4 regions of the Paenibacillus sp. FSL W8-0186 genome follow, and region 4 is predicted to be linked to each of the others. Evidence: riboswitches for the same ligand, from Rfam matches in the RefSeq annotation. Region 4 holds a riboswitch; each other region holds the start of a gene.

Region 1 (5,065 bases), 2.8 Mb from region 4:
CGTCCTTGGCGCTGAGCATCAATATCGGCGTGGTTCGCGTCTCCCTGATTTTCATGCACACGGTAATTCCGTCCATGCCCGGCATCATAATATCCAGGATAACCAGATCTATGGGATCACGCTCCACAATGTCAAGAGCATCCAGTCCATTGTCGGCCTTAAATACGGAATAGCCTTCATTCAGCAAATATATCTCGATCAGCTTTGCAATCTTCTCATCATCGTCTACGATTAAAATTTGTTTGCTCATCCAATAATCCATCCTTTGGTGATTGTTCGAATAAACCAAGTTAGTTCTATCATACCATGACCGAACCGCCTAATTATGAATAACTTTCTGATTATCTTACAAACGGGCGGATCCATTGGAAAGTTACAAGCACTACAAATTTTCCACTTCAACACTGATGACATGATCGATTTGGCGCACAAAATGGTATATTTCCGTCGTGTATTCCCGCTCCGAGGCCGAGATGACCATATCAATACGCTGACGGCCCTCCTCCAAATCTTTAATTTTTAAACGGCGTATGCGATGACGGTTCCATTTCGCTGCTGATCCCTTCTCTTCCTTCCGTTCAATGATCCGGATCAGATCCGTAACGTTGCCTCGATCCTCCATCACGATTTTGACGGAGACATCGCGTTGATTCAGTTTATAGGGTCCAAGCCATTTGATCATATAAGGAATGAAATTCACCGCCAAAATGAGCAGGACAACCGCCAGCGCTGCTTCAAGATAAAATCCGGCGCCAATTGCGATCCCGATGCCCGACGCCGCCCATATCATCGCTGCCGACGTAAGTCCGGAAATGCCTTCATTGCTTCTCCGCAGAATAACCCCGGCGCCGAGAAAACCAATACCGCTGACAATTTGCGCTGCCAGGCGCATCGGGTCCATATTCGGATGATCCGGTCCGGCGAATTTGTGAAACGATTGTATAGAGACGATGGTCACCAGACAGCTCGCGATACAAATGACCATGCTCGTCTTAATGCCCAGCGGCTTCTGCTTCAACTGGCGGTCAATGCCGATAAACAAACCGAACAGAAGCGCGATAAACAGCTTCATAATAATTTCCCATTCCAATAACATTCGTAATCTCCTCCTGCGTATAGAGAGAGTATAAGTGTAACTGCTATGTTTAGGCCATCAAAAAGACTGCCCCTTAGGTTACTTTTATAACCTATTCAGGGCAGTCTTATGATTTACCTTATTACATAAAAGTCAGCGGATTACTTTGTGCCGACCAGCGATTCCTTGGCGCGGTATTGATTAGCGGCCAGCACCATATTCTTCAATGATTTCACGGTCTCATCCACTCCCCGCGTCTTCAGGCCACAGTCCGGGTTGATCCAGAACAATTCGGGATCCAGTACCTGCAGCGCGCGGTCGATCATGGAGGTCATCTCCTCAACCGACGGAACTCGCGGACTGTGAATGTCATATACGCCTAAACCGATGCCGAGATCGTACGTATGCTCTTCGAAGCTATGAACGAGCTCGCCATGGCTGCGCGAGGTTTCAATAGAGATGACATCCGCATCCAGTGCACGAATGGAATCGATAATGTCGTGGAATTCGCAATAGCACATATGGGTATGAATTTGGGTCGTATCGCGCACAGTCGACGTCGTGACGCGGAACGCCTTGACGGACCAGTCCAGATACCCCGCCCAGTCTTCGCGTTTCAACGGCAGCCCTTCACGCAGCGCAGGCTCGTCGACCTGGATCATCTCGATGCCTGCTCGTTCCAGCGCCTCTACCTCTTTACGCAACGCCAGCGCGATTTGATAAGCGACCTGCTCACGCGATAAATCACTGCGCACGAAGGACCAGTTCAGAATCGTAATCGGCCCGGTCAGCATTCCCTTGACCGGCTTGTTCGTCAGGGATTGCGCGTATTCCGTCTCCTTCACGGTCATCGGCTGGTCGAAATCAACATCCCCGTAGATGACCGGCGGCTTCACGCAGCGAGTCCCGTAGGATTGAACCCAGCCGCCCTTCGTAAAGGCGAATCCCGGCAGCTTCTCGCCGAAGAATTCTACCATATCCGTACGTTCGAATTCGCCATGTACGAGCACATCGATGCCAATTTCCTCCTGGAGGGAAATCCACTGTTGAATATGCTCCTTAATAAAGGAATCGTATTGCTCCTGGCTCCATTCCCCTTTGCGCCATTTCTGACGGGCGGAGCGAACCTCTGCCGTCTGCGGAAAGCTGCCGATGGTCGTCGTCGGAAGCAGCGGCAAATGCCATTTCTCTTTCTGTTTTTTGCGGCGAATGGCGAACGCGCTTCCCCTCGAGGCCGGTTCAGAGGCGATTTTCTCTACCGCGGCCGCTACGTTTGCCCGGTTGCGGGCTGGATCCTTGGCCAGATTATCGAGAGCGATGCGATTGCTTTCGAATAACCCCTTCACACTATCAATACCTGTACTCACCGCAGCGCTCAATGCGGCGACTTCATCCAGCTTCTCTTCGGCAAAGGACAAAGCGTCGCGAAGCACTCGCACCAGCGTCTGCTCCTGCTTAGCCGACACGGGCACATGCAGGAGGCTGCAGGACGGCTGCACGATAATCTCGGAATCCGCAGCCACTTCCAGGATTTCAAGTAACAGCTGCTTCTGGCGGTACAAGTCCGTGCGCCAAATATTGCGTCCATCGACCATGCCCGCTCCAAGCGTCTTGCCTGCCGGGAATCCATATTTACGCAGCGCAGCCAGGTTGCCGTCCAGCCCGTGTATGAAGTCAAGTCCGATACCGGCAACAGGCAAAGACACGACCTCCTCATAACGGTCCACCGCTTCGAAATACGTTTGCAGCAGAATGGAAACTTCCGGAGCCTCACGCTGAATTGTTTCGTAAATGGCTCTTGCCCGCGTTATATCCTCGGCCGACACAGAGGTCACCAAAGACGGCTCGTCTAATTGAACCCAGGCTACACCTTCTGCGGCGAGCTCTTGAAGCACTTGAACGTATAGCGGCAGCAGCTGCTCGACCCAATGGTCCCACTCCGTCGCTTCGTTAAACCCTTTCGATAGCTTGAGGAAGGAGTACAGCCCGATCAGCACAGGTCTTCCATCGATCCCCAGTTTTTCCTTGGCTTCGCGGTAAGCAACCAGCGGACGGTTTACCGTTAGCTGCGGTTTTCTGCCGCCTAGCTCTGGAACAATATAATGATAGTTCGTGTTGAACCATTTCGTCATTTCACTGGCCGGCGCTTCTTTATTTCCCCGGGCGATGGCATAATACGTGTCCAGAGATACCTCGCCGCCGCTATAGGAGAACCGCTCCGGGACAAGGCCGAACATAGCGGCCATATCGAGGACATGATCGTAATACGTAAAATCGCCTACAGGGATGATCTCGATCCCCTGATCCCGCTGCTTCCGTAAATTATGAAGCCGTATTTCCGTTAATTGCCCGTGCAGCTGCTGCTCGTCCAGTTTGCCAGCCCAATAGGCTTCAATCGCTTTTTTCCATTCCCGTTGTCCGCCGATTCTCGGATAACCTAAATTTCCGCTTTTTACCGTATAACTCATTCACAATTCCTCCCCAGTGTATATTCTTCCAATAACAAAAAGGTCCCCTATAGCTGGAACGGCTAAAGAGGACCCTCGTCATACTGCGCGATGGCTCAAATCTTTAACACCTCCCTATCTCCCGTAGGTACAGCAGTGCTGACAGAACAGGCAGGTCTCCTGGCTTCAGAATCATAACTGGACAGCTGCCTTCCCAATGACGGATCATCAGTGGCACCCATGCTTCCAGCTCCTCTGTTACAGTGGCGGGACCGCGCCGGCATTGCACCGGACTTCCCTTTTAAGCTTCAATCGACGGCGATTGAAGCACCTGTTCCCACAATATTCGGTTATGAATATAAAATTTATGTTACTTCATGTTGTCAAATAATACAATACAAATCGGATTAGTCCTAGAATAAACATGCAATATTTATGCACAAAACTCAATAATTATCGGCAACAGCCTTGTTCAGCATACCGATGCAGCGGTCTAAATCGACCTTAACCTGCTTTTTGTACAGCTCGGCCTTCTCAAGTCCGTCATCGGTAAAATGATAGAGTACGATTTCTTGGAAATCCACGCTGGGATCATTCCCTTTCAGATGCTTCGTGCGATACAGTACCCCTTCCTGCACGAGCTCATGAAGGGCCCGGTATATTTCGCTCTGCGGAGGAACATAGCCAAACGGCTTAAACTCTTCCTTCAACTCTTCAAGCATCTGGTAACCGTAGCCCCTTCGCTGCTCTACCATCGAAATCAGATAGAGCTTGATATATGCCCGCTGTGCAATCATAAAGGCCATCGTTCCACCTCCTGCTCTTTCTTCAAAGTATAGAACAGCTGTGAATTTTTCACAATAGCCGTCTAACCTGCTCTTTTATTACGATAGATTAGCTGCTAAGTGCGTAGAAAGAAGCAGGATTGGCAAACAGGAGCAAAATAGCTTTTTGGGGTTTCTATTGTGAATTTTTCATATGATGAAATTTGATAAGTTGGAGCTAACTTTCGATCCAACCTTGCTCCAAAGCATATCTCGTCAATTGCACGCGATTTTCCAAATGCAGCTTTTGCAAAATGTTTTTCAAGTGGTTTTTGACCGTCTGATCGGATATTTGCAGTTCCTTGGCGATTTCCCGGTTGGTCAGCCCTTTGGCGACCCAGTCCAAAATCTCGCGTTCCCGGCTCGTAAGCGGGTGATCGGCGCTGTTATTTTTCTTGGACAGCGGAAATTCCTGAAGAATCCGGAAAGCCAGCTCACTGGACAGCGGGGCTTCGTCACTGGCGACCGCCCGCAAATATTGCAGCCAGGTGCCCGGCTCCAGGTTCTTCAGCAAATAGCCCTGCGCTCCCTGCTTCAGCGCTTCAAACAGATGAGCTGCATCGTCGGAGACGGTGATCAGCACAATTTTAACGTAAGGATATTTCAGCTTAATTTCCCTCGTTGTTTCCAAACCGTCTTTGCCTGGCATATGGATATCCATCAATATAAGATCGGGCATCCACAGCTCTGTCTGCAGCAGGGCTTCGTCTCCATTGTCG
Region 2 (5,065 bases), 2.0 Mb from region 4:
GCGGATTGCGCAGCACGCCCTGAAATGCGGCCCCCGCCACCGCCAAAGAAGCGCCGACCAGCATGCCGAGCAGTACGCGCGGCAGCCGTACCTGCATAACGATCTGCTCTGCCGAGACGTCCCAGTCCGGCGTAATCATACTGCCGATCCATGGCAGGCGGTGAAGCAAAATGCCGAGAATCTGGCCGGTCGGCAGAAAAACGGAACCAACGCCGATGCAGACCAGCAGCGTAACAGCCAGAAGTGCCAAACCCGCCGTTCCGTATCCCGCCAATTTATTCATCATTGCTGGATCAATTCCGGATAAATGGCCCGTGCCATTTCAATCAATCCCTGGGTCACGCGCGGTCCAGGACGGCTGAGCAGGTTATCATCCAGGCCGATGACACGGTCTTCTTTTACGGCCGTAATTTGATCCCAGCCACCACGTGCTTTAATCATATCTCCAATCGTCTTGTTGTTCTCGTCGACGACATTTTTGGCAAACAGAATAGCGTCCGGGTTGGCCTTAATGATGTTCTCTTCATTGATTTCGTTCCAGCCTTCCAGATCGGAAGCTACGTTCTCTCCCCCGGCCAGCGTAATCAACTCGTCCATAAACACGCCTTTCCCAACGGTCCAGCCAGGCGAAAACTCGATGTAGACTTTCTTTTTCTGATCCGGAGTCAAGGACTTAACGGCATCCAAGACCATATCGCGTTCTTTCTCCATTTGGGCGACAACTTCCTCGGCTTCTTTTTGCCGGTCGGTAATTTCCCCTACGGCTCTAATATTCGCCAGCGTTTCGTCCAGATTGGTCGGATTCGATTGATAAACCTTGATTCCGAGATCGGTAAGGCTTTTTACGGCAGCCGGATCGATCAGATTGCCGGCCAGTACCAGTTCAGGCTTGGCAGCGATGACCGCCTCAACGTTGACCTGGAACCCGCCCATACGCGGCTTGTCCTTCACCGCTTCGGGATAATCGTCGACATCGGATACACCTACGATTTGCTCATCCAGCCCAAGCGCGAATAATCCTTCCGTCTCCGATGGAGCCAGCGAAACGATTCTTTGCGGCGCGGCTTCGAAAGTGAATTCCGCGCCAGTAACATCCTTCACAGTCAACGGATAGACTGTGCGCTGCGCATCAGACGCAGAATCCCCCTGCTCCCCCTGTCCGGTTTGAGTGTTCTGTTCCTGCTGAGCTGGAGCATTTCCTGTGTTCGTGCCTGCCGCATCCTTGCCGCAGCCAGCCATCACGACGAGCATGATCGCTAAAAGCCAAATGCCCCAGAACTTTCTAAATTTGTTCATGAAATCTCTCTCTCCTTACAAGGCGTATAATTTGTACATGAAAAGCCCGTTCTCAATGGAAATACAGCAAAAAGACAGGAAAAAACCCCATCCGTTCAGGATCGGGCTACGTCTACAAGCAAGTCCATGTACGGTACAAGCCACCCAGCTTGTCCGCAGCATAACTCTTTTAGCAGAACGTATCCTTTCCTCGAAGGACCGTCTCTTGATTCCCATAGGCAGGTCTCCTGACTCCAGGTTGCCGATTCGGCTCGCCTTCCCATCTTCGCATGTCCCTTTCCTGCAAGTACCTTCAAAGTAAGGCAGAGTGCGGGTTTAACGAATGACAGTGGCATACAATGAGCTTCATCCCTGTTTACAGTGGCGGGACCGTGCCGGAATTGCACCGGCTTCCCTATTAACCCGTGGCGGAAGCTTGCGGACAAGCGCCGCCTTGGGACCTACGGTTTTTCCATTTGGCAATAGGCATTCATACATCTTCGTCTGTATTGGATTATAGGGGAAAACCGCACAGATGACAATCATTCATCCCTTACCGATTAGCTCCGCAAACCCAAATATGTCTGACAAAAGAACTTTTGCTGACCGTTCCGTAATCGTGAATTCGAAAACCGGCGTCAACTATCTCCTTCTCCAGCTGCTCCGTGGAAACGATGACAGTCCTCTGGCTAAACCGTCTTATGCTGCGCAGCATTTCGCCGCGCTCCACGGGTGACAGCACGGAGCATAAATTGTACGGCATGTCCACGATAGCCGCATCATATAGCTCGCCTATTTCATTCAGATCGCCCAGGCTGACCCGATCATCGCCGTATCCGAAATGGCACAAATTGATTCTCGCTCCCCGGACTGCCAACGGGTTAATATCCCGGCCTACGATATCGATCCCCATTGATAACGCCTCGATCAGCACATTCCCCATTCCGCAGCAAGGGTCGATGGCCTTGACGGCGTACGGCTCGGGCACCGCGATGTTCACCAAAGCCCTGGCGACAGCCGTGCTCAGTCCTGTGGAATAATTGCGCGGTTTGCTTTTATGGCGCAGCCAAACGGACTCTGCCGCATGGCATATTCCAAGCAGCCAGTTCCCGTCAATGAGCATTAGGCCGAACGTCACCTCGGGAGTGCGCATATCCGCTTTACCTCGAATACGACTGCCGATCTGCCGCTCGAGCTCGCGCTGCTCCTCATAGCTAAATGCAAGCATGCCGCCCCGCTTTATGCATACGACTTTAAAAGTTGCACCCTGAAGATCAAGCTCAGCCGCTTGCAAAGTCACGCTGCCCGGATCGCCGCCAGTTAGCAGGATATCTATCCGGTATGAAATAAATGGACTGCGGCTCGGATCCATCCGTTTGTCCGTTGCGATGTACCCTTCCGTATTCGGCGAATGTCCAAATAAAGCCGTAAGCTCCATTTCGCATAGCCGCCGCTCATTCTCATGGCAGGCGTAAGTGTAAATGTAACCGCAGCTGTTTTCTTTATACATATAAATCTCGCTCCTAACCTTGAACTCACCTCTGCACGTCTGCACGGGATCAAGTTTCCTTTACAGCGATATACGGGTCATTATTCCGCACCGTCAAACACCGCCAACCCCCGTAGTGCCTCGGCCAGCAGTCTGTAGCATTCCAGCCTTGCCGCATAGTCAGGAATAGGGCAAACGATCAGAAATTCTTCATTGGCGTATTCGAGCTGCATATCTTTAAGCTGCTTATGCACGCTATGCGGCGTACCGCTTATGCTTCGGAACGAACCCCGCCCCGTTTGTCTCGCCGTCTCAGCGAGCACCTGGACCCAATGGGCAGCTTCACTCTCCGTCCCTGCGCAAATTACGCTAACGGCCAGCAGCGTCTTTGGCGCACTTTGCAGCGCAGAGGGCGTAAAATCCGCCCGATAGGCAGCCAGTATGTCTACGCCGTCACGCTCGCTCATAAACTGCCCAAAAACATAACCCGTTCCAAATTTGGCCGCGTATTCCGCGCTTTTCTTGTTCGTTCCGAGCATCCAGACCGCTGGTCCGATTTGCGGCTGGGGCCGTGCGGTTACGGCATGCCCCTCATACTCGTAAACGTCCTGGAGCAGCTCCAGCAATGAAGCAATCGTCTTCGGCAGCTCAGCAACCCGTGCTAAAAAATTGCCGCTAAGAGCCATGACAGTGTGGGCTTCTCCGCCCGGAGCACGTCCCAGTCCCAAATCTATCCTGCCCGGATATAATGCAGCCAGCAGCCGGAACCACTCCGCTACTTTCAGCGGGCTGTAGTGGGGCAGCAGAACGGCCCCCGAACCGAGGCGAATCCGTTCTGTCTTTGCTCCGACATGGGCCAGCAGCACCTCTGGCGAAGTACAGGCCAGCCCGGGCATATCGTGATGCTCAGCCGTCCAATACCGGGTGTAGCCCCATTTTTCGGCATGCTGCGCCAAAGACACAGCTTGTCTTAACGCCTCTTCATCCGAATTCCCGGGCAACCGGGGAACCAGATCTAGCACACTAACCGCCAGTTGCACGGATGTTCCCGTTCTTGTTTCTGGCATGCCCATCACTTCCTTTGTCGGTATTGATGCATAATAATGAGCTTTGATTTATTTTCTCCAGCACAAGACCTCGCCTTGTGCTGTTGGGGCGTGATTAATCATAATACTCCTGAGCCGCTAAGCCGCCTGCAGCTCTTTCTCCGATTCCAAGCCGAAGTACGCCTCCAGCTTCGACAGCCGTATCCCAAAATCCCGTTCCAGGACGCTGCAATGAGGCTGCGAGCGAGACGACGCCCCCATGAGTGACAGCAAGAATCCGCTGCTCCATATTATGATCTGGGCATGGGTTACGTTGCGCCAGGTTGACCCACTCCTCATAGATACTTCTTACCCGCCGGTGAAAATGGTCCCACGTTTCCCCGCCGGGTGGATTTACCGATACCGGATCATCAATCCAGGCGCGATAAACCAGGTTATCCTTGAGCATTTCATACGTCTGCCCTTCCCATTGCCCAAAGTTCATCTCCCGCAGACGCGAGTCGTATACAGCCTTCCCGGCAAGATCTGGCCTGACTCTCTCCAGGGTCTGGCGGCAGCGCAGCAGATCGCTGCAATATACCGAAGAGAAAGAAACGCCCTCAAGCTCCTTCTCCAGACCCTCCAGTCCAGACGCTTCATCATCCAATAGAGCAACATTCGAATGCCCCTGATAGCGCCGCTCCCTATTCCAGCTAGTACGGCCATGGCGGACCAGCCAGAGCTCAGCTGCGTAACTCCTTTGCTTCTTCAATCATCCCGCCTCCCAGTAACATCCCAGTAACAGCCTTTACCTATTGATCGGGAACTAAAATCCGCCCGTTAACGCCAGCCCCGCTACTGTTCCCAGCAGCACGAACATATCTGAAACTGCAAACAGCATTCGGCCCGTTTTTGGAATGTCCTCCGCCTCCAGCTCACGGGTCTTGTCCCCCATATACGCGCGAAAAGACACCACGCCATGATAGGAATTCTCCCCGCCCAGGCGAACGCCAAGCGCTCCGGCGACGGCTGATTCGGGGTACCCGCTGTTCGGGCTTGGATGAGAGGAAGCATCGCGCCGCACGATGGCTGCAGCCCCTTTGGCATTGAAGCGCAGCAGCCAGGCAGCGGCAATTAACAACAGGGCCGTAAGGCGCGCGGGAATATAATTCGCGATATCGTCAAGCCGGGCCGACGCCCAGCCGAGATCGATGTATTTCTCATTTTTGTAGCCGACCATCGAATCGAGGGTGTTGACGGCGCGGTAAGCCATCGC
Region 3 (5,065 bases), 1.2 Mb from region 4:
GCGGTGCAGCAGTCCGTCCAGCGCGATATCCATATAATGCTCCAGTTCCCGGTAGAAGCCTTGTTCATCTGCGGTCTGCCGCAGTCCTAACGCTATGCCGTGCTCCAGGCCCAGCTTGACCAGGTTCAGGGTGTTGAAGGACAAGTTTCCTTTGCCGGAAAGGTGGTTGCGGCCGAAGCGGTCGCTCAGCACCCGCGTGCGGCAGCCCATCGTGGCAAATTCGGTATCCGGGTTCGCCGGATCGTAATACATCAGATTGAGCGGGGCGTCCAGGTTGGCGAAATTCGGATACAGCCGTTTGGCCGAGCATTCCGCTGCTTTCAGGAACAGTTCGTAATTGGGTTCGCCCGGCTGCTGGTTCACGCCCTGCTTGCATTTAAAAATCTGAATCGGGAAAATCGGTGTCTCGCCGCTGCCAAGTCCGCGCATCGTTGCGGCCAGCAGTGAACTGATTACGAGCTGCCCTTCTATCGACGTGCATGTGCCGTAGTTGATGCTCGTAAAAGGAATTTGTCCGCCCGCCCGGCTCGACATCGTATTGAGATTGTGGATGAGGCTCTCGGCGGCCTGCAGCGTTTCGCTTTCGGTCTCTTTAACCGCATATTTGAAGGCCCTTGGATACTGCGCCTGCAGATCAGAGCGAGCCATGGTGATCAAACCGTAATCCGCTGCGCTGTCTCCTTCTTCAAAGTAGTCCAATCCTTTGCGGAAATATTTGACGAAGGATTTGGTTACATAAGGCGCCAGGTCGTGGTCCAGCTTATTGGCGGATACACCGCCGTATTGCGCATTTTGCTGGGACTGAAAAATGATCGCCACAAGCGCCATCGCCGTCATGATCGAATTCGGCGGCCTTACGCTGCCGTTGCCGGTGTTGAACCCTTCGCGCAGCAGCTTGTCGAACGGAATGAAGATGCAGTTCGTCGTTCCGATCGCGTATTGATCCAAATCGTGCACATAGACGATATTGTCCTGAATGGCCTGAACGAGCGGCTTTGGCATGACAAAATGGTTCGCATACCATTTCGCGTACTCGCTGCCGAATTTGCTCATTTTGCCAGAGAAGCTTTCGCCGTTCAAGTTGGCGTTCTCCCGCAGCACCTCAAGATTGCTGCTTGCAACGATCTCTTCTCCTAATGTAATCACTTCATCCAGCATGTCTTGGCGGCTTGTATAAACCGGGTTCATCATCGCCATAACAAAGTTCCCCTCCCGAAAAACTACGCATTACAACCATATAAAAAGGCATTTCCGATCATACAAGGTTGGAAATGCCCGAATGCGCGTTTGAAGAAATGCCTGGATCATCCTATGAAATGCAGGATGAATGCGTATGTAAGCTGCAAGCGGACACCTACCTGTTCCTCGCAGGTTCATCTGGTATTTGGTGTCAAATACAGAAACGGGCAGGTCTCCTGGCTTCCGGACTTCTTCACTGACGCCTTCCCGCAGATGGTTAATATCTGCAGTGGCATTCTGTCAGTGAAGCGCTGCAAGGAGCCTTGGCAAGCTCTTGCATGCACCCGGTCACAGTGGCGGGACCGCAGCGGAATTGCACCGCACTTCCCTTTTAAGCCCCAGCCGAGAAATAGGGGGCTGGATCACCCGATTCCACTATATTTGGTTGTCTGCAACTTACATTACCCCAATATGTAGTGTTTGTAAACAGTCATCTTCACTAGCTGAAGGATGAAAAATCATGAAAAAACAGGTGAAAGCAACCCTGATGCGGCGAGTGGGAGATGCAGAAAAATTGTGAACATTTATCGCGGCAGTTCATGATCGTATTTTTTGCGCAGCTGGTTCAACTGCTCTAATTTGCGCAGATGCTGCTCCTGGTTTCTCATCCCGGCGGCAACGATCAGGTTCTCTACCAGGAAGGTCGGGGCGATCATCGAATGGAATTCCCAAATCTCGCCCCGGCTGGCATACAGGGTCATGTCGCATTGGCCCGAGAAGTCGGAGACAAGGCGATCGGTAATGAGTATCGTGCGGTAGCCGCATTGCTTGGCATGATCTGTGATCACCTTGGCTTCCGGCAGCAGACGGACGAAGCCGAAGAGAACAACGACGTCTTCGCCTGTTATATGAAGCAGATCCTCGAACAGCTCGCTGCCTCCGCGATCAAGGCGATGGATGGACAGGCCGAAGCGGCTGAGGCGGTAATGCATCAGCTGGGCGAGGCCGGACGAGGGACCCGGAGCGTACAAATATACTCTGCGCGCCGTGACAAGCGCATCCACAGCGGCGTCAAATGCTTCCTGTGAATAATGCTGCAGCGTGCTCTCCAGATGTTCGATGCTGGAGGCAAGAAATTGTCCGGGAAAGGATGCCGCGTTGGCTCTATCCATGATGTTCTTCATCTTGGCGGCAGGGGTAACCTCCAGATGCTCGCGAAGCTGGTTTTTGAAATCTTTGATATTTTTAAATCCGACAGAACGCCAAAACCTCGATACGGAGGCGATGCTGAGTCCCAAGTTGTCCGCGATTTCCTGTTCGGTCAGAAAGAGGACAGTTTGCATATTCTTCTGGATATAGTCGGCAATTTTATATTGACCCGGGGATAAGGTTTCTAAATTCCAGTCCAAGTTCATGAGGTTGGCCTCTCTTCCTTCGAATGAATTGATAGCTTTAGATTAACATATCTGCAGGGGGGCGGTAATGAGAATCTAGCCTGAAATGATATATTTTTTACATTAAATAAAGTGATGAAATAATTTTTACATATGATTTACAAGATATAGAAGCAGCTTTAATAAATCCCTCCTATAGTGGAGCTATCTGAAACCAGGAGGGGAAGTAAGTGGCTCAATTAAGGCAAAGGTATGTATTAACCCAGTCCCAGAAAATGATGGTATTCATTCTATCCATGTCGCTGTACGGTCTATCGAATATGATCACCGAGCTGATTCCGTCGGTTCGGCTGGGACCGATCGAACTGTCCGTCGAGTATTTCGCTTTTATTCCGCTGACGCTGTGCATTTTGTTCCATCCGTTCTACGCAGCCGTCGGGGCAGCACTGGGCGAAGTCATCTTCGGGGAGATTATGCTGGGGCAATTCGGCGGGCTTGGCGAGCTGGAGAAGTTCATCGGCTTCTCCCTGGCGATGTTCATCGCCGGGACGCTGGTGAACGATCCGCAGAACCGCAGGCAGGTTGGCGTCGCAGCAATGATGGGAGTCATCATCCACCAATTTATTAGCTGCGCGGTCGATATCGGCAAGGTATGGATCGGTGTGGAGGAGTTCGAGGCGGTGCCGGGCTTGGCGGAGAGCGTGGTAGTTGTTGAGGGAGTGGCTTTTTTGAACGATGTGCTGTTCTCAGGAATTCTGTTTGCGCTGCTGCCGACACTGTATCTTGTGCCGCGCTTGTATGGGAAAATCGAACCGCTCCTTGGCATGAAGCCTAGAAATAATAAGATGAAATATTCATTCGCTGAAATTATGGCTCCCAGATTGATCGTTGTATCCGTAATACTGGCTGTTCTGGCGGCTGCTGCGGAGTTCCTGGCGGAATCGGATATGGCACTCGTTGAATGGGATGCCGACTTCCTGGAGAGCATTGGCGGCTGGTTCATCTGGGTCAGCATCGGCGCTGCCGCCGCGGTGGCATGCCTTACGATCTGGCTGCTGGTTCGCAGAGGAAAACGTTCGGGTACGGCAGGCACCGGGATCTAATCAGAGTGGAGGTTGAAGCATGTATCAAGACAGGACTCTATTGCGGGAGGCGGAGAGAGCGGAGCCCGATTGGATCGTATCGATCGACAACGTGACTTTTACATACCCGGGCGCGGAGGCTCCGGTGCTAAACGGAGTGTCCTTGCAGATTAAGCGCGGTGATTTCGTCGCCGTTATCGGTGGAAATGGGAGCGGGAAATCAACGCTGTGCAAAACACTGAATGGACTAATACCCCACTATTATGTCGGGGATTTCGAGGGGAGCGTCCGTGTGAACGGGCTGCAGACGCTGGAGCATGATGTTGCCCGTTTGTCGCGCCATGTCGGTTACGTCTACCAAGACTTCGAGAATCAGCTTATCCGTCCGACCGTGCTGGACGACGCCAGCTTTGCTCCGCTGAATTACGGGTTCGAGGATTACCTGGAACGCGGGCTGCGGGCATTGCGCTTGGTGGATCTGACGGTAGACCCGAAGGAATTCATCTGGCAGCTTAGCGGGGGGCAGAAGCATCAGCTGGCGCTTGCCGGGGCAATCTCGCTGGATCCGGATATCCTGATTATTGATGAGCCCGTCGCCCAGCTTGATCCTTGCCATGCCAGGGAGATCTATGATTTGCTGAGCCGTCTGAATGAGCAGCATGGCAAGACGATTATCGTTATCGAGCATCATACGGAGTTTATTGCGGAATATTGCAGGCAGGTCGTGCTGATGGATCAAGGCCGGGCCGTATGGTCGAAGCCGGTAGAGGAGGCGCTTCTAGAGCTGGAGCAGCTGCGGTCCAGCCACATTTATCCGCCTCAGGTCACCCAGGCCGCCGCCCAGATCGCTAAAACCCGAGAACGGGATTCTGCCGGGATAGATGGTAGTTGGCCTAACCTTGGCCAGTTCGGCCTTGGCTTGCCGCATCTCGCACCGTATCCGATTACACTTGACGAGGCGGCGGCTTACTTTCAGCGACAGCAGCAGCTGGAGCTGCAGGGGGAATGCGGCGAACTGGTCGGGATCCCTGTTGAAGGTACTGATGCTGGTGTTACTGAAGTTAATACTGAAGCTAACACTGGCGTTAATATGGGCGTTAACACGGACGCAGACCCAATCATTGAAGCCAAGCATGTCCGCTTCTCCTACCGGACGGTGAGCCGGGAGCGTAAGAATGTGCTTCGGGATGTCAGTGTAACGTTCAGAACAGGGGATCTGGTGGCCCTCGTTGGCAACAATGGGGCAGGGAAATCCTCCTTCATGCGGCTGATCACCGGGGTAACGAAGCCTGAAAGCGGCCGGATCGTTGTCAAAGGAATGGATACGGCTGCAACGACGCCCGAGCAGCTCGCCAATACAGTGACCTACATTTATCAAAATCCGGAGGAGATGTTCATTGAGGATTCGAT
Region 4 (5,065 bases):
CTGGATGTTTTGGCTTTTTTGTGGATTTTGCTTGTACCGGCCAATGTCGGTATTGCCGCTGTAATCAAATCGGCGTTAATTCGCAGCAAGATCATCATCCAGCGGCTGGCAGAACTGGAGCAGCGTACACCGCAGGTTGATCTCGATACGGCCCTCGGCAACAAAGAGGCGCTGGCCGAAATTGTGGTCAAGCAGTCCAATTTGGCCAACAGGTATTCCGAACACTACAGCTTCTGTATGGCGATGTTCAAAATCGATTTTCTACCGCTTGTGCAGGAATCGCTAGGTTCGCAGCGTTATGCCCTGCTTCTGCAGGAGCTATCGGGCATTATTCAGACTCAGATCCGTTATGAAGATTATAAATTTTCCCTGGAACAGGGCAGGTTTATCATTCTGTGCCCGATGACCGACCACGACTTCCTGCAGGCGTTGGCGGATCGGATCAAGCTGGCCCTGATGGATATTCATTTCCTGGATAGGAATGGGCGCCCCCTTAAGCTCGTCATTCGTGCAGGCACGATCGTATACCAGAAGGAGCAGTTCAGCAAGTATAAGGATATCGACGCAATTATCGCTGCACTGGAGAGATATTCCGAAACGGATTTAATAGGGGAGTACATTTGATTGCTAGAGGGATTGCCCCGGATTCGGGAGGGAGGTGCCCGATTTGCTTATGGCGTCGTACGTCGACTGGTTCATTCCATTATGTATTGGAGTCAGCTTCATATTTGCGGTGACTGTTGTCATTCTAACGGTTGCTACCCTTGTATTTCGGAACAGAGTAAATAAAAAATATGATCGGGGGAAATTCAGTGGCTGATGTATTGTTGATACTGTGCATGGTTAGCATCTGGATTGCCGTATTTCAATCGATCATCATCATGACCGGAGCCATTCGCTTTGTATGGCGGCAGAGCATAACGCCGTTGACAATGCCTGCAGATATGGAAGGCTTCCCCACGGTGACCGTGATCGTTCCGGCCCACAACGAAGAGCTTGTCATCACGGCTACGGCGAGGCATGTTCTCCATCTGAACTATCCCGAGCACAAAATCCAGTTTATCGTCGTGGCGGATAACTGCACGGATAATACAGCAGGGCGGCTAAAGGCGCTTAAGGCTCAGCCCAAGTACCAGCATCGGGACTTCTTCATCATGGAGCGTAAAGGAACGGGCGGCAAATCAGGCGCCTTGAACGATGCATTGGAGCATGCCACCGGGGAGTGGATTTGCATTTTTGACGCGGACGCTGCGCCGGAGAAAAATTCGCTGCTCTTTCTCGTGCAGAAGGCGATGGAGGAGCCGGAATTGTACGGGGCGGTGTTTGGACGCAACAAGGCCCGGAACCGGGGGCAGAACTTCTTATCCAGGTGCATCAATTTGGAGCTGGTGACGATGCAGCGGGTGCTCCATACCGGCATGTGGGAGCTGTTCAAGCTGGGGACAATACCGGGCACGAACTTTATTATCAAAACGTCGCTGATCAAAGAAATCGGCGGTTGGGACGAGCAGGCGCTGACCGAGGATACGGCCATTTCGTTTGAAATTCTCTCCAGGGGCCAGCTTATTGCGCTGGCCCCGCAGGCCGAGGCTTACCAGCAGGAGCCGGAGCAGCTATCCGTATATATGAAGCAGCGCGAGCGATGGGCCAAAGGGAACTACCAGGTCGTACTGGACAATTTTCACCACTTGTTCAAGCCTTCGAGCTGGCGCATCAAGCTGCATGTCCTTTATTATATGGCCAGCTATTTCTGGTTTCTGGTCACGATCGTGATTTCCGATCTAATCATTGTCGTCAACATCGCTTACTGGCTCATCGCTTTATTTAAACCGGAGGTCATGTCTCCCTTTCAATTTGAAGGCGATGTGTACATTTATCTGATCTTCGCCTGGGCGCTGATGTATTATTTGTACGTGCTGCAGATCAACCTTGCCCTGGCTTCCGATATCGGGCAGAGCAACGTCCGGAACTTCGTTCTGTCCTGTATTACGTATTTTACTTACGCACAGCTATTCCTTGTCATTTCACTCCGTGCCTCTTATAACATGATTATGGACAAAATCATGCATCGGGAAAGCAAGTGGTACAAGACGCAGCGGTTTGATTAAGCCGGGGAAGGCTAACGGGTTATATGAAGAAAGCGGCTGGGTCAGAACAAATTTAGCGATAATTGGCCCAATTACCGTTTTCGTGATAATAATGCAGAAAAACCTTTGTCTAAACCCGTGAAATCTGATACAATAACCCGGAATCAATCAATTTTATATTCTACTTATACGGTGCTGCCCATAATGTATTATGACGCAGCTTAATAGGGAAGTTCGATGAAAATTCGACGCGGTCCCGCCACTGTAACGCAGAGCTGACTATCATAAAACCACTGTTGAACATATCAACGGGAAGGGGATAGTTGAAGCGATGATGCGAAGCCAGGAGACCTGCCGTGTAAGGGCTCTGTAATTTCTCACGAGGATGAGATGGAGATGTTTATTCGTGCTGCTGTCGTAATTAGCATTGGAGCAGCCGAGTGTGTATAGTGTTACACGGACAAATCTTCGGAAACATCTTTCTCTATGGGAAAGGTGTTTTTTTGTTGTCCACAAAAAAGAATAGTAAAGGAGAGCGGACGTTGAACAGTTGGAAGAATTGGATGAAGAGAAGCTTGCCTCTATGGATGAGCTTCATGCTGCTGTTGTCTCTAGTGAATCCTCAGCTCGCCAAGGCGGCAGGAGGAACCAGCAACACGCAGCTGAACAGTATGATTGCGAGCACTGTGGATTACTATGCCAAGCAGTATAGTGATGCCGGCTCGACGAAACGAATCGAGTCCTGGTGGGAGCTGGTAGCTTTATGGGGCGCAGGAGAAGATCTGCAGGATGGGAGCTGGAGATTGCCTTCCTGGGAGACGACGGCGCCTAATTTAGCGGCCAATAACGGGGGAACCGAGCATATCAGATACATATTCGGGCTGCTGGCTATGGGGAAAGATCCGGCGCATGCTTGGGAGACCGATCGAAATTTATGGGCTGAGCTCGCAGCACAGCAGAATCCTGCTACAGGGGCGATCGGCGGCGTTAACAAGCATATTTGGGCCATGCTTGCTATGGATGCCGGGGTCAAACTCGGCGCGGACGTAGGCACATGGGATGCGGCGGCGGCGAAGAAAGCTTTAGACTATTTGCTGTCTTGCCAATATGCGGATGGCGGATTCGGTTTAACACCGACTGGGTCGTCCGGCGATACGGACATGACGGGTATGGCGCTGCTGGCGCTTGGCAAATACCAGGGGCAGAGCGCGGTGGACAGCGCTATTCAGCGCGCAAAGGAGCTGTTGAAGCAGCGGCAGCTCGATCATGGCGGGTTTAACTCACCCGGGACATGGGGATCCGGAGACAACTCGAATAGTCTGTCGACTACAGTGTCCGGACTGGTGGCTGTAGGCGACGATGCGTTATCCTCCGAGTGGATCAAGAACGGCCATTCGGTATTGGATGCTTATGCGCTGTTCCAGCTGGCTGATGGTTCCTTCAAATGGAAAGCGGCCGACGCGAGAATGAACAGTATGTCTACGGAGCAGGCGCTTATTGCACTGCTCGACATCCAGTATGGGCAGTCGACCTGGTATCGTATTGCTGAAGCGACGCCGGTTCAGACGGGTGTATCGGCACAGCTGCAAGTGACCGGAATGGACGGGGAGCTGTATGCGCCTCAGACTGTTACGGTGGCCTCGAACGGCGGAGAAGTTACAGCGCTTGATGTGATGAAGCAGGGTCTGGATACTGCTGTGCCGCCGATCAGCTACAGCATTACGGGCAGCGGCAGCAATGCTTACGTCACGGCGATTGGCGGACAGGCCGCCGGAACTTTAGGCGGCTGGGACGGCTGGATGTACAATGTCAATGGTGTTGCTCCTTTTGTCGGAGCGGGCGATTATGTCATTCAGCCCGGCGATCAGGTACATTTCTATTACAGCCGCTGGGCGAGCATAGCGCCAGCAGCATCTGAAATCAGTCATGGAGCCTTGAACCCGGCGATTGAAATCAAGCTGGTAGGAGATACGTTTACGTCGGCTGCAGAGCAGGCCAATCACTGGCTAATTGACACTGGTGCGACAGGGCTGCAGGTTGCGGGCGTAACCCTGCTCAATAACCAGCTGGCCAACATTGTCCTTACAGGCCAAGCTGCCGAAGGCACAATATCCGTGCAGGCATTGGCAGGGGCCTTGACCGGGCAAAGCGACAGCGAGGCAGTGAACGTAGTTGTTCCGGCTTCCCCCGGGCCGATTCACGAACGGATTATTTATGTTCCGGACAGCGAGACTCATTTTGAGAACGGGTCATATGGAGATCCGTTGACAGAAGAGAAAGTCATCCTAGAGTTTACCAAAGCGCAATTGCCGCAGGTCACTTCAGTTACGGACAGTACGTATTTCGATATTGCACCAAATACTGAGGTCATTTCATCAGGCTGGAACCGCCAGATTCAACTGCCGAGCAAGCTGAGCTCCACGGATAATTCGTTGATCAATAAGGTAAACGCCGTATTGTCTTTAACGAACGAGGAACTTACTCAGATTGCGATTCGCGTGAAGATCGGCGGCAGTGATCGGATTGATTTCAGCCGTCATGTCACGTTGAAGCTGATTGGGCAGGGCAGCAGGCAGGCCGGCTGGATCGGCAGCGATGGAAGCTTCCATCCAATTCCGAAATACAACGACTCCTCGGCAAGGGCGGATGCGGTATATGCCTACGCAGATGACCGCGGGGATTTAGTCATCAAGACAACGCATTTCACGGAGTTTATCGCCTATGACCTGAAGACTAAGGATACTCCTGGACAAGGAGGCAGCCCGGGCAACGGCGGTACCCCTCCTGGCAACGGCGGAGCTCCCGGCAATGGGGAGGGTACGCCTGGCAATGGCGGTAATCCGGGCACAGGAGGCGGCGTAGTAACTCCGCCGGCAGTGCGTACAATTAAATTGTCTGTGGAGAAACACACGATTGGCGAAGGTGACATTATTGCGCCTGTCACGGTTACGCTCCAGGATGGAGATACCGCATTTACA

The links. A riboswitch is a leader RNA that binds a small molecule or an ion and turns the genes downstream of it on or off. The one in region 4 is predicted to bind cobalamin.
Region 1: another riboswitch for cobalamin. It lies ahead of metE (5-methyltetrahydropteroyltriglutamate--homocysteine S-methyltransferase); the one in region 4 lies ahead of MKX50_RS23845 (DUF4430 domain-containing protein).
Region 2: another riboswitch for cobalamin. It lies ahead of MKX50_RS07310 (cobalamin-binding protein); the one in region 4 lies ahead of MKX50_RS23845 (DUF4430 domain-containing protein).
Region 3: another riboswitch for cobalamin. It lies ahead of MKX50_RS03460 (anaerobic ribonucleoside triphosphate reductase); the one in region 4 lies ahead of MKX50_RS23845 (DUF4430 domain-containing protein).

What each region holds. Positions count from the first base shown of each region.
Region 1 covers NZ_CP150207.1:2,560,338-2,565,402, reverse strand. Annotated here, with positions in the region: gene MKX50_RS11565 (response regulator transcription factor) at 1-250, opposite strand, end outside; gene MKX50_RS11560 (MgtC/SapB family protein) at 383-1,096, opposite strand; gene metE (5-methyltetrahydropteroyltriglutamate--homocysteine S-methyltransferase) at 1,237-3,543, opposite strand; cobalamin riboswitch at 3,675-3,872, opposite strand; gene MKX50_RS11550 (helix-turn-helix transcriptional regulator) at 3,969-4,328, opposite strand; gene MKX50_RS11545 (response regulator transcription factor) at 4,525-5,065, opposite strand, start outside.
Region 2 covers NZ_CP150207.1:1,690,324-1,695,388, reverse strand. Annotated here, with positions in the region: gene MKX50_RS07315 (iron ABC transporter permease) at 1-286, opposite strand, end outside; gene MKX50_RS07310 (cobalamin-binding protein) at 283-1,296, opposite strand; cobalamin riboswitch at 1,496-1,755, opposite strand; gene MKX50_RS07305 (RNA methyltransferase) at 1,829-2,785, opposite strand; gene MKX50_RS07300 (MsnO8 family LLM class oxidoreductase) at 2,866-3,831, opposite strand; gene MKX50_RS07295 (histidine phosphatase family protein) at 3,926-4,561, opposite strand; gene cbiB (adenosylcobinamide-phosphate synthase CbiB) at 4,616-5,065, opposite strand, start outside.
Region 3 covers NZ_CP150207.1:827,878-832,942, forward strand. Annotated here, with positions in the region: gene MKX50_RS03460 (anaerobic ribonucleoside triphosphate reductase) at 1-1,197, opposite strand, end outside; cobalamin riboswitch at 1,388-1,624, opposite strand; gene MKX50_RS03465 (MurR/RpiR family transcriptional regulator) at 1,764-2,594, opposite strand; gene MKX50_RS03470 (cell division protein FtsQ) at 2,804-3,676, shown strand; gene MKX50_RS03475 (energy-coupling factor transporter ATPase) at 3,696-5,065, shown strand, end outside.
Region 4 covers NZ_CP150207.1:5,328,472-5,333,536, reverse strand. Annotated here, with positions in the region: gene MKX50_RS23855 (diguanylate cyclase) at 1-624, shown strand, start outside; gene MKX50_RS23850 (glycosyltransferase) at 813-2,108, shown strand; cobalamin riboswitch at 2,261-2,461, shown strand; gene MKX50_RS23845 (DUF4430 domain-containing protein) at 2,630-5,065, shown strand, end outside.